DNA from 3 places in the Ruminiclostridium papyrosolvens DSM 2782 genome. Region 1 is predicted to be linked to each of the others. Evidence: a T-box and tRNA genes for the amino acid it is inferred to sense, from the RefSeq annotation. Region 1 holds a T-box; the other regions hold tRNA genes.
What was found. The T-box of region 1 lies ahead of leuS (leucine--tRNA ligase). A T-box ahead of a tRNA ligase gene usually reads a tRNA of that ligase, here a tRNA-Leu.
Positions count from the first base shown of each region.

Region 2: it encodes a tRNA-Leu, which carries the amino acid that the T-box ahead of leuS (leucine--tRNA ligase) is inferred to sense. The anticodon was not compared.
Region 3: it encodes a tRNA-Leu, which carries the amino acid that the T-box ahead of leuS (leucine--tRNA ligase) is inferred to sense. The anticodon was not compared.

Region 1 is NZ_CP119677.1:4,972,930-4,977,261, forward strand. Features, by position in the region: gene P0092_RS21800 (O-fucosyltransferase family protein) at 1-216, opposite strand, end outside; gene P0092_RS21805 (mannose-1-phosphate guanylyltransferase) at 245-1,318, opposite strand; gene P0092_RS21810 (EamA family transporter) at 1,452-1,793, shown strand; gene P0092_RS21815 (glycosyltransferase family 2 protein) at 1,830-2,540, shown strand; gene P0092_RS21820 (DUF2304 domain-containing protein) at 2,564-2,908, shown strand; T-box leader at 2,968-3,171, shown strand; gene leuS (leucine--tRNA ligase) at 3,236-4,332, shown strand, end outside.
Region 2 is NZ_CP119677.1:2,993,767-2,998,098, forward strand. Features, by position in the region: gene P0092_RS13370 (CBO0543 family protein) at 1-405, opposite strand, end outside; gene P0092_RS13375 (YesL family protein) at 558-1,442, opposite strand; tRNA gene P0092_RS13380 (tRNA-Leu) at 1,666-1,748, shown strand; gene P0092_RS13385 (YoaK family protein) at 1,828-2,553, shown strand; gene P0092_RS13390 (TetR/AcrR family transcriptional regulator) at 2,657-3,238, opposite strand; gene P0092_RS13395 (MMPL family transporter) at 3,526-4,332, shown strand, end outside.
Region 3 is NZ_CP119677.1:4,660,618-4,664,949, reverse strand. Features, by position in the region: gene yabP (sporulation protein YabP) at 1-142, shown strand, start outside; gene yabQ (spore cortex biosynthesis protein YabQ) at 166-705, shown strand; gene P0092_RS20400 (FtsB family cell division protein) at 782-1,060, shown strand; gene P0092_RS20395 (S1 domain-containing RNA-binding protein) at 1,180-1,611, shown strand; tRNA gene P0092_RS20390 (tRNA-Leu) at 1,705-1,793, shown strand; gene P0092_RS20385 (hypothetical protein) at 1,863-3,389, opposite strand; gene P0092_RS20380 (helix-turn-helix domain-containing protein) at 3,483-3,809, opposite strand; gene P0092_RS20375 (hypothetical protein) at 4,050-4,332, shown strand, end outside.

The DNA.
Region 1 (4,332 bases):
TACCAATTCATCCATACCATATTTTGATAGGGGAAGAAAATACTGTTCAAAAGCGTTTGAGGCATCCTCCGTACTATACATGCTCTTGCTTCCCCAATAAATAACAGGAATCCTTTGTGTAAGCTCTGCAAGCAAAAGATTAGACAGGGTATGATGCATGTCATACCAAAATCCGTCTCCCGTTGTATTGATAAGTAAAAATTTATTCTGTTCCAATTCAATACCCTCCCCAATACCAGTTTTGCTACAAGAAATTTTCATATCCATTCTTTTTCATTATTTCAACCAAGTCTTTGACTTCCTGTGCCCTCCCTCTTGGGCAAACAATAATAGCCTCATTTGTACCGGCAACTATAACATTATCCAGACCTATTACCGCAATAAGAATCCCATCGGCATAAATTACAGAATCGGTAGTTTGCAGAGCTATATAGTCACCCTTCCAAGAGTTGCCATCCTCATCTTTTTCCAGTGTTCCCGACAATGTATCAATACTCCCTATATCATCCCAGTCGAAAGAAGCCCTTATTACATATATGTCTTTGCTCTTTTCCAGTACAGCACTGTCAAATGAAATATCCTGTATTTCATTATATGCATTATCAATATATGTGTTAAATTTTTCACTTCCTTCATGTATAAGTGCCTTTGAGATAGATGTATAATGCTCGGATATATGTTGTCTGATATGATTAATTATTGTCCCTGATGTTCCGGCCACAATACCTCCATTCCACAGGTAGTCACCTGCTTCAAGCATTAAACGGGCCGTTTCCTCCTTTGGTTTCTCAGTAAATCTTATAACCTTGAGAATTTGCTCTTCTGAATCTGCTCCCTTATCAACTTTTATATAACCATATGCGGTAGAGGGATATGTGGGATTGATTCCTATTACAACAAGACTATTCTTTTCCTCCGCCGTCCTGAATGCAAGATTTATTGTTTCGGTGTAGCCAAGCTTATCTTTCACATAGCCATCCGCCGGAACAAAGCACAGAACTGCTTCTCCCAGTCTTTTTTCAAGCAGTATAGCTGTATATGCAATACATGCAGCAGTGTTCTTCTTCCTTGGTTCAGGAATTATATTTGAATATGGGATTATGTCCTTTACAACTTCTTTGGTCAGTTCTACAAGACTTTGATTTGTTACAATAAAGCAATTGGAAGGTGGAACGCTCCGGCATACTCGATTAATTGTCTGAACCAGCATACATTCGCCGTCATCAACAGATATAAACTGCTTTGGCTTTTTTTCTTTTGACAGCGGCCATAGTCTTGTTCCTGAGCCTCCTGCCATAATAACGACAAATTTCTCCATCTCTTTATCTCCAAAAATGTTATTATAGTCTATTTTATGTAAATTACCTTAGATGTGTTCATACGTATTTCTATATAATCTTCAGGACATAATACAAATTACATAAAAATTTCTTATATATGGGACGGCATACATGCAGGGTAAATATATACTACTGGCAATTTTAAACTCAGGACTTACTGTGTTAGGACAGACGCTGTGGAAAATCGGGCTTGAAAAAATGGAGGGCTATAGTTTAAAGCTTTTACTGAACCCACTGATACTTGCAGGAGTTTTTGTTTACGGTATCTCTACGGTTTTATGGCTATATGTACTTTCCAAGCTGCCGTTTTCAACTGCATACCCCCTAAACAGCGTTGCTTATGCCCTAAGCCTCTTTGTTGGCTTTTGGATTTTTAAAGAGAATATCGACCTCCGTAAAATTTTTGGTACTATACTCATTCTGGCAGGAGTATTTTATATAGCCAAAGGGTAGAATAAGTTTGGATAAATACCTGCTTCGGAGGAATAAATGGAAAGTATAATAATAATACCTGCTTACAATGAGCAGGATAATATTCTTGATGTGATAAATGATATTGAGCAAAATGCTCCAGGGTATCATTATATGGTTATAAATGACGGTTCAACGGACAAAACAGGATTAATATTGCGGCAAAACCACATTCCCCATATTAATCTTCCCTTTAACATAGGTATAGGAGGAGCTGTTCAAACCGGCTATAAATACGCCTTTGAAAAAGGCTACGATATAGTTATACAGTTTGACGGCGACGGTCAGCATAAGGCCTCCTTTATAACTGAAATGATTAATATTATTGAAGATGGAAATGCAGATATGGTTATTGGCTCAAGATTTTTGGATAAGAAAGGCTACCAATCTACTTTTATCAGACGGTTGGGCATAAAGTACTTCCGTTTTTTGATATGGCTGTTGTCAGGGTCGGGAGTCACGGACTCAACTTCCGGCTTCAGAGCCTGCAACAGAAAAATCATTGAGCTATTTTCAAAAAACTATCCTCAGGACTATCCCGAACCGGAATCCATAATGATTTTAAAACAAAAAAAATTAAGAGTAACAGAAGTTCCTGTAGAAATGAAAAAAAGGGCCCGTGGAAATTCTTCAATAAACAGGTCTCTGTCCGTTTACTATATGGTCAAAGTTACACTGGCAATAATTTTGAGCCGCATGAGACCTCGCATAAGACGGTTTTCTAATTAAATTTTCTTACGGAAGGTAAAAACATGAACATACGGTTACAGATAAGTATTCTTCTTATAGGTTTTATTTTACTTACATCAATACTAAAGATGGTACAAAAAACAAAGCTGGACCTCAAGTACAGTATTCTTTGGATTGTATCCTCTGTAATGTTTATAATCATTGCTGCTTTCCCTGTCATCCCTCATTGGGTTGCAGACCTAATAGGAATAATCGAACCTGCAAATGCAGTATTTTTGGTACTTATTCTATTTGAGCTGGGTATAAACCTTAACCTTACCATAACCATTTCCAAACAGACCAACAAGGTTAAAAATATGGCACAGTATATTGCCCTGATGGAGAACCAAAACCGTGAAAAAAGTTGAAATAATCAAACTATTATGATAATCTAATATAGATTGCACTGTAAAATAATTAATTTGTTATTAAAGTTATGAAGCGGAGTAGTAAAAGAAAATTTAGTCACTAAAGAGAGCTGCATACTTGGTGAAATTGCAGTTGACTGCGTTCTTTGAACTCGCCGTGGAGCTGCTGATATAAAATTCAGCCGTAGGTCTTTCGTTACAAGACTTTTGAGTGAGCCTCCAAGGCTAACAAGAGTGGTACCGCGGATTAACCCGTCTCTTTTATTAAGAGACGGGTTTTTATAAGTTATTGATATTGATACTAAATATAATAAAGGAGTTGATTAAATGCCATACTCTGCAGATATAGATAGCAAGTGGCAAAAAAAGTGGGAAGAAACAGGTATCTACAAGTTCAACCCCGAAAATACAGACAAGAAACTATACTGTCTGGAGATGTTTTCTTACCCATCAGGGGCCAATCTTCATGTAGGTCATTGGTACAATTACGGTTTGACTGATTCTTGGGCCAGAATGAAAAGAATGCAGGGATATAACGTGTTCCACCCTATGGGCTTTGATGCCTTCGGACTTCCTGCAGAAAATTATGCAATAAAAACAGGTATTCATCCACAAGACTCTACTCTTAAAAATATCGAGACAATGGAAGGCCAGCTCAAGGAAATGGGCGCTACCTTTGATTGGGATTATGAAATAAAAACCTGCATGCCGGACTATTACAAATGGACACAGTGGTTGTTCCTTCAACTGTATAAGAAAGGTCTTGCCTACAGGAAAAATGCACCTGTTAACTGGTGTCCGAAATGCAATACCGTTCTTGCAAATGAGCAGGTGGTTGACGGATGCTGTGAAAGGTGTGACACAGAGGTAACAAAGCGCGACCTTACTCAGTGGTTCTTTAAAATAACCAATTATGCTCAGGAACTTCTGGACAAGCTGGATACCATTGATTGGCCTGAAAAAACAAAAAAAATACAGACCAACTGGATAGGACGTTCAGAAGGCGCTGAAATAGCCTTCAAGGTTGCAGACACTGATATTGAATTTCAGGTCTTTACCACCAGAGCTGATACCCTTTATGGTGTAACATATGTTGTTCTGGCTCCTGAAAATCCCATAGTTGAAAAAATAACAAAACTTGAATATGCAGAAGCTGTTGAAAAGTATAAAAATGATACCAAAAAGCAGACTGAAATAGAAAGACTTTCAACAACAAAAGAAAAGACTGGTGTATTCACAGGCAGTTATGCCATTCACCCCATCTCAGGAGAAAAAGTACCTGTATGGATTGCAGACTATGTTCTTGCAAGCTATGGTACAGGATGTGTAATGGCTGTTCCATCACATGATGAACGCGACTTCGAATTTGCAAAAAAATACGACCTGCCTATTAAGAGGGTTATAAAGAGTGTCGATGGCTCAAA
Region 2 (4,332 bases), 2.0 Mb from region 1:
TGTAATCCATGAATAGTACCAAGTCCAATTGGTATATTCAATCAGGTCAGTATAAATTTCACATAATACCTCAAAGATTGTCATTCCGGTGCAGTAGCAAAAAAAGTATAAAAACTGCTTCTTCTTACTATTGTCTTTCGGGTAATGTAAGTTAAAAATAACACAAATTGACGGATATATGAAATATTCAAAACTAAAGCTTGTTCTGTTTGCATAGGAAAATAATCTTGCAGGATACTCTATAAATCTCATTTCCACCACAATTAGTCCTAAAACCCAAGTAACAAACTGTTGAAATAAGAATACAACCTGAGCATGCCTTATTTTCTCTTTTGGAACAAAAGCTATTAACGTAGAAATCATTAATAGCCAAGCAGCAACCATTATTACTATTTCTTTTATCATATATTCTCTCTTATATCTATTTATTTTCAACAAGGATGGCAATCATTTATTTATATTTACCTTTTTATCGGTTTTTATTTGATTTAACTAAAAAAACATGATGCAAATAAATTTGCATCATGTTTTTTCAACTAATATATTAATATGCTATTTTATTCTTTTTCTTCAGGTAGTACCTTTTTATAGAAACCTTCACCGTTATCATCATCGGAATCCTCTTCTTCATCTTCTGTTGCAATCTGCGTAGTGTCTATAACATATTTCTTTATAGTAGGATTAACAAAGAAATTATTCATAAGACCTGTAATACTAGGAGTAATAAGTAAAAATAAAACTATCCCAATTATAGGGTTATAGAAGGCCGCATACGCTATCAAAATATTTAAAATTACAAACAGTATGTTCGGTAATAGCTTTAAAAGCGAAAGTATAAATGCATTCTTATAAAGATTTTTTATACTTAATTGTACTGTTACCAACATAGGGTATAAATATAAATGCATAATACAATACACAATTATTGATAGAAATACAAAGGCTGACGCCGCTGTTGCAAGTATTCCCGGGGTACTAAGATAGAAATTCAAAGCTATACCCAAAATATACATAACAACAATATCAATACCTGTTATTATCATACCTTGTTTAAAGTTCTTAATGAAATTATCCTTAAAATCCCACCATATAAATGCATGTTCTTCTCTGGAATAATTTCTCAAAACATAAGTGAAACCTGCTTGTACGGGGCCAATTGTTACCACTGATAAAAAAATCATAATAGCTGCAAGGAATATCCTAATATAAAAATCGTTTAATCCTGAATTATCTATATGGACTTTTTGTAAATAAGCGCTGGAAACATATAATGCCAACACCAAAGCGGGTATATTGCAAAGAACATATAGAAAGTTGATTCTTATAAGATGCCAGAATTTTCTTTTTAATACCTCAAAAAATGTAAAAAATCGCGGTTTTGGAGGAGCATCTTTATCAACTCCAGGTCCCGGTTTATTGTAATTTGCACTAAATAGACCCACGTATAACTCTCCTTTTTATTTATGTCATCAAATAGTATTGTATCAGTCGTAGCATTTCACTTCAACATATTTCGCGTAAAATAAATAATTTATTTACAATATGTTATGGTAATATAATTTAATAATTTTTTTAAAATATTGTATTGACAACCTTAATAGTAGCTAGTATAATCATACTTGCTGATGCGGAATGCGGCAGCGATAACACAGAAATTTAATAGATGCGGTCGTGGCGGAACTGGCAGACGCGTACGTTTGAGGGGCGTATGGGAGACCGTGTGGGTTCAAGTCCCACCGTCCGCACCAAATAAAGAGAAGATTAATTAATCTTCTCTTTATTGTTTTGTAGAACAGGAAAACCTCTGACTATAAAAGGATTTTTTATATGAATTATAAGAGCTTTGCATTAATTACTAAAATGGATAAAAAATTAAATTCACAGCACCCTACATATGAATCAGTTCCCTTTGGAATGCTTCTTGCCATCGTAGGCGGTTTTTTGGATGCATACACTTATATAGGCAGAGGAGGTGTCTTTGCAAATGCACAAACCGGAAACATTGTTTTTCTTGGTATTTATGCATCAAAAGGAGAATGGCATCAGGCCCTTGCCCACCTTCCACCTATTATAGCCTTTGTACTTGGTGTAATTGTTGCTGAAGCTATAAAGGATAACTCGCCCAGATTATTTTTACTGCATTGGACACCGGCAATTCTCCTTTTTGAAATGACTGTACTTATTTTTATAGGATTTATTACAAATACAGCTCACAATAGTATTGTAACTGTTATAGTTTCATTTGTTTCTTCAGTTCAAATATCCTCCTTCAGAAAACTTGTAGATTCCCCGTACTGCACAACCATGTCTACAGGCAATCTACGTTCAGCTTTCAGAGCAGTATATATTGCTGTTACTCAGAAGGATCGTACTTCAGGCATTCGTGCCCTCCGCTATTTCGTAATTATTCTTGCATTTGTCTCAGGCGCTTTTTTAGGAGGACTGCTTACTTTTAATTTCGGAGTAAGAGCTATTTGGGGTGCAGCGGTTGTTCTGGCTTTAACTGTAGTATTATTTAGGGTCGGTGAACGAAGGCGCTTGAGGAAATCATAATTGTAGAACTGCTTCTTTAGTTGTTTTATCATTACAAACTTTTGCTTTGTTTCTCTATGAATAGTACATATCAATAAACCCCATGAAATATTTAAGTTCAACTTTATTTGGTTTCTTTATTCCTCTTTTTATAAAAAAATGATGTCCCTTGAAAAAGAAGCTTTGAGATAAGCTCAGCCATTTGTTCGGGAGACTCAACCATACCATCATGTAGCCATTTTTTGAAAATTTCCAAAGCCCCAGAAAGAATAAAACACTGCAAATATTCTGATGTTCTCACATCAATACTATGGTCGTCCTTAACCTTTGAGATTATTTTTTGCTGCGAAAGGGACATGAAGTCTCTTTGAAATGCAGAGCCACAATTCTCACTCAACAACACTTTAAACAATTCGGCATCTTTAGCAGCATACTCAAGAACTTGATTCAATACTTGCGAAGGTTCATTCTTAACATGATTGATATATTCCTTAAGATTTGTCATAACTTCCTGTTCCAATTTTTCAAGTAAATCATACTGATCAGCATAGTGTGCATAAAATGTACTTCTATTAATATCTGCGGTATTACAGAGCATTTTGACCGATACTTTTGAGATGTGTTTAGTTTTTAATAATTCAATAATACTTTCTTTTAAAAGCAAGTTTGTATATTTTACCCTGCGGTCTATTTTTTCAATTTTCATGTCTACCTCTCATAAGTTTTTAATTTTTCATTAATTACCAACAATTTTGTCTAATATGTAGCAATTAACACAATGTCAAGAAAATTGCTGGTTGTATTACCATCCTTAGTGAATTATACTACACTAAACGAATTATACTTCACGATTGATGATAAAGCAACACAATGTTGACTAATCTTGAAAGTTATTAATCTGCCAGGAACTAAGTAGCAGCAAATATGAGTTACATATTATCATAAATCGTGTAGAAATCATCAGAAATGACTTTTATTAAGGGAGGTAGTTAAATGAAAACAATCATCAAAAGTCGCTGGGCTATATTTTCAATATGGCTTCTGGCAACAGTGCTACTTACAATATCTCAGCCTGATATTAACAGTATACTACAGCAGAGAGGTCAGTCTCCTCTGCCCGATAACAGTCCGTCGGTTGTGGCAGACTCCATTAAAAAGAAGATGGAATCCTCTGAAGGCACTAACAACCTAATTGTATTTTATTCTCAAAACGGACTATCAAATGAAGAAATGAACCGAATTGATGATACCGTAAAAGATATAACCGCCAGCAGTTCTAAGCTTGGCATTGAGAAAGTTGTTGACCCATTCAGTAATCCTGATGTAAAAAACTCACTGATATCAGCAGATGGTACTACGCTGATGGTAAGCTTCAAACTTAATAAGCTTGATCGAAAGGTCGATGACATTAAGGCTGCTTTTGAAAGTAAACTTAAAAACGTCGGCGTGGAGTATTATCTGACAGGTCAGGATTTTATTGCGAATGATTATGTAAATGCTTCAGTTTCAGGTATCGAAAAGAGCGCAATATTAACAGTTTTTTTTATTCTTATAATCCTGATAATTATGTTCAGATCTGTCGTAACGCCTGTAGTGTCCCTGTTGACTGTAGCCTTTTCATATCTGGTATCCATTGGTATCGCCGCTCAGCTCATTGATAAAGCTAATTTTCCTGTGACAACCTTGACACAAATTCTTTTAGTAATGATACTTTTTGGCATTGGTACAGATTACAACATTCTTCTCTTTAACAGATTTAAGGAAGAATTATCCCATGGCAGTTCCACTGATGAGGCCATC
Region 3 (4,332 bases), 310 kb from region 1:
TATCCGGGGGACAGAACTGCATATTAACAAACTGAACCTTGATTCCAATGAGCTTGTTGTAGATGGAGATATTTTCTCACTTGAATACAGTGATGGAGAAACCGGCAAGTCTAAGTCCTTTTTCGGTAAAATGTTTAAATAATATATAAAGGCTTGTGGTAGCTAATGAGTTTAATTGTTGAACAGGTATACATATTTTTTTATGCCGTTTTGGCCGGTGTAATTATAGCTTTTTTATATGATGTTTTAAGAATAAAAAGAAGAGCGATTAAGACAAATGTTGTAATACTAAGTATAGAGGACATAATCTACTGGCTGCTGTCTGCAATAATAGTCTTTTTAACCGTATATAACAGTAACGACGGACAGATGAGAGGTTTTATATTTCTGGGAAATATACTTGGAGTTACATTATATTTGTCTGTTTTTAGCAGGCTTGTAATTGCCTCTTCAATGATGATTATTAACTTTATAAAGAAAGTATTACTTTTCATTTGGAAGGTAGTAACTTATCCTTTCAGATTAATATTTAAAATTTTATCGGTACCGTTAAGGTTTATAGGAGGCTGTTTTGGGAAATTGGGCAGACTATTATTCGGGCTTTTTGGAAAAGCAGCTCGTAAGGCAAAAGGAGTGGCAATCGGCAGACTTAAAAAGGTAAAGCTTTGGAGCAGATTTAAAAGAAAAGTTCGAAAAAAGACTTAATCAAGAAGGAGTTTTAGCCGACATATAGAATATAACAAATAAACATATCAATCATTATATCTTACGAGGAAAGACAATGAAGAAACAAAAGAAATTCACTGTATGGACATTTTTATTAATCGCTGCTATCTGCTACTTTGGGTATACCGTATATCATCAACAGACGTTGCTGGATATAGGTAATTTAAAGGTATCTTCTTTGAAGGCAAATATTCATTCTGAGGAAGTAAAAAAACAGCAGTTGGAGAAACAGAAGTCTCTAATAAATACAGAGGAGTTTGCTGAAAAGATTGCAAGAGATAAGCTTGGGTATGTTAAAGATGGTGAGAAAATTTACATAGACACCAATAAGTAACTATTGCTTGACGGATTATATTATATGATATATAATCGAATTGCTTTTATGCAATGTACAATATTTTGTACATTGTGATTGCTTATCTATGGCTGTTGTTGAGGAGGATTTCTTATTTTATGCCACTTGAAGTAGGTAAGATAGTTGAGGGTAAAGTGACTGGAATTACAGCATTTGGGGCATTTGTCCAATTACCCGAAGGAAAAACAGGACTCGTTCACATTTCTGAAGTAGCTCAAGAATACGTCAAAGATGTCAGTGCTCATCTTAAAGAAAATCAGATGGTAAAAGTAAAGATTTTATCTATTGATACAAATGGTAAGGTAAGCCTGTCAATTAAAAAAGCTATGGAAGAAAACCCAACTATAGTTAAATCCAGACCGCCGGTAGAAGTTGACTGGAACTCAGGGAAAAACAGTTCATCTAACGCTTCCTTTGAAGACCGTTTGGCAAAGTTTATGAAGGACAGCGATGAGAAATTGCATGACCTGAAAAAAAGTGTTGAATCCAAACGCGGCAGCAGTGGATATAGAAAGTCTGCACAATACTAAACTGGATGACTAATTAAAAATTTGGACAAATAGGTGTTGACACCTGACATGATATAGTATTATAATAAGCTAGTCGCCGGTTGATTTTGATATGCCGAAGTGGCGGAACTGGCAGACGCACAGGACTTAAAATCCTGCGGGACTAACCTCCCGTACCGGTTCGATTCCGGTCTTCGGCACCAAATAAAGGATTGAGATTATATCTCAATTCTTTATTTATGTCCCAAAATATAAATAATAATTGAAAAGGACTAAAATTCTACCTGTAACAACATAGCAACGCTGTATATAGAGTTAGCAGGTAAATCAAAATCCGCCTCATATTGGTCAGCCGTTCCTGAAATCAATTTTTGCACTTGCAGTTTATATATAATTCCACCAAGGAACATATCACCGAGACTGACTAACTTATTATCGGTAACGTTGAACAATCTCAGGTTGTCATTCAATGACAAACTCATTAGCTTTAAACTTGCAGGACTTTGAACATTAAGAGTATCTTCTACGGTTGGTTTTCCAGCCGGAGCTGCATATGGAAATTCACCATAATTGCCGAATAACAGAGCAAAAGCTACATCGTCACCTTTACTCGGTTTTGTACCGGGGATATTTTCACTTTCGTTTTGAGTATATTTGTAAGCAAAGAGCTTGATTTCTCCCTGTACTTCAACGGTTTTGCTTAAATCCATTGGAAAACTAATTTCACTTGATATGGCAGTTATATTATCAATATAAGGTATTTTGGATTCGCTGGGAGGCAGTACAACTTTTTCAAGTGTTAGCAAGGCCCAGACCGCAGATAACAGAGCGTCCTGTTCTTGATCCCACTGACTTCTGGGCCAGGAACCGTCAGGAAGCTGCTGGTTTATTATAACCGTAGACATATCAGCAAACCAATCAATATCAACATCGGTACTCGTTGTTATTATGTCTATTCCATAAGAGGTAAGACCTTTCATGGTTGTAAAGGTAGCCTGATAATCAGCAGGGCTGCTGTTCCATCCTGCACAGTCCACTAGGCATACAGAGGCAGTCCAGTTGTCTGCAATATATGTTGTTGCCTTTTTCAGTCTGGCACTTGACAAAGGATCTGCACAAATATTCATTTCCAGTATGAGATTGCCGGTTTTCAGAATATTTACCCATTGATTGGGGAGCTGGTAACCTGAACCTCCATTAGTATTCTGTATAAAATCTATCCAATCGTTAAGGTTGCTTATGGTACTATCAGGAATACTGCATGCAAAATTGTAAATGGGATCTAGTGCAAATTCGAGGCCTAAAGTTACATAACCGGAGTTAGAGTTATCTGGTACAAAACCTTTTGAATATGACCATCCGCCCTTTCTTTCTCCAATATCCTGTTGGGTAAAGGCGAGATAATCTACAACTTTTTGCGCAACCTGTTTATAGGTCAGACCATTCACGGCAGGATTTGATGCGCTTATGACCCTGTCAGGTTCAGTGTTAGCACATATTGCGGATAAGGCAACGCCTGTTGTGTAGTTTATATAAGTCCCATCTTGATAGTATAACCCGTTGACATCTACTTTTGTATTTTCGAATATGAAATTCAAGCCGCTTATCACATTATTTTTATAAATATATTTATCATCAAAAGGTGAAAGGCCTTGTTCTCTTGCGTAGCTTTCAAGTTTTAAAAGTATAAGGCTTGAAGTGGAAACGGGATATGTTGCCCCCCACGAGCCATTAATGTTTTGTTTGCTTACAAGCCATTCAATACCTTTTTGTATTGCAGTTTCTAACGGCGTAGGCATAATTTAGTCTCCTTTAAAATAAATATTTTATGTCTACTACATCCTATTCCGTTATGATAAAAATGTTTCGTACAGTGGATTAATTCTATTTTTTTATGCCCTACTTTTTAAATATTTTGCATAATTGAATAATTCTTTTTTGGCTTCCTCATTTAGAGAAGCATACACTTCTGTTAGCTCCTTTACACTTAGTTCCGGCTGTTTTGTATCGGTTAGTCCTCCAAGCCAATCAAGGCTTACATTGAATTTTTCGGAAATTAATATAGCCAGACTCAAAGGCACATCTCTAGTCTCTTTTTCATTTTCTCCTTCATATCTATAAACAGAACTTCTATGAATACCAAGTATTTTAGCAAATTCATCAACTGAAAAACCCAGAGATGTTCTCAGTTCTTTTATTCTTTCATTGACTGATGCCATGTTAAACCCTCCTGCGTAAGTCGTAACAATTATATTATACAACTTTTGTTCCCGAATGCAAATTTTATTTTCCATATGGAGATTTTTTATTGACATTGGTAAATGGTGGTGTTATTATTTTATTGTTCCCAATAAGAGACAATATTATATTGAGTACATTAAAATATAGATTTATTTTAAATAACTTGTTCCCGAATGGGAATAGAGTCGCAAAAGGATTATATATAAAAGGAGAGTATTATGATAAAAGAAGAATTAAGTCAGATAATTAAGCTAAAGAAAGAAATAAAGCAGCTAAATGAAAAACTTCTGGATTTGAGCTACGGGGACAACGAGACGATTGTAACTGACAAGGTAAGAGGAAGTATGGCACAGTTCCCATATTTGCCAAAGTCCTTTACAATTACAGGCCGGGAGGAAATGTCTGAGGAATGTATTAAAGAGAGAAATGAAATCGGAGTAAGAATAAGGTTAAAGACACAGAGTCTTATGGAAAAAATCAACAAAGCCTATGAATTTATAG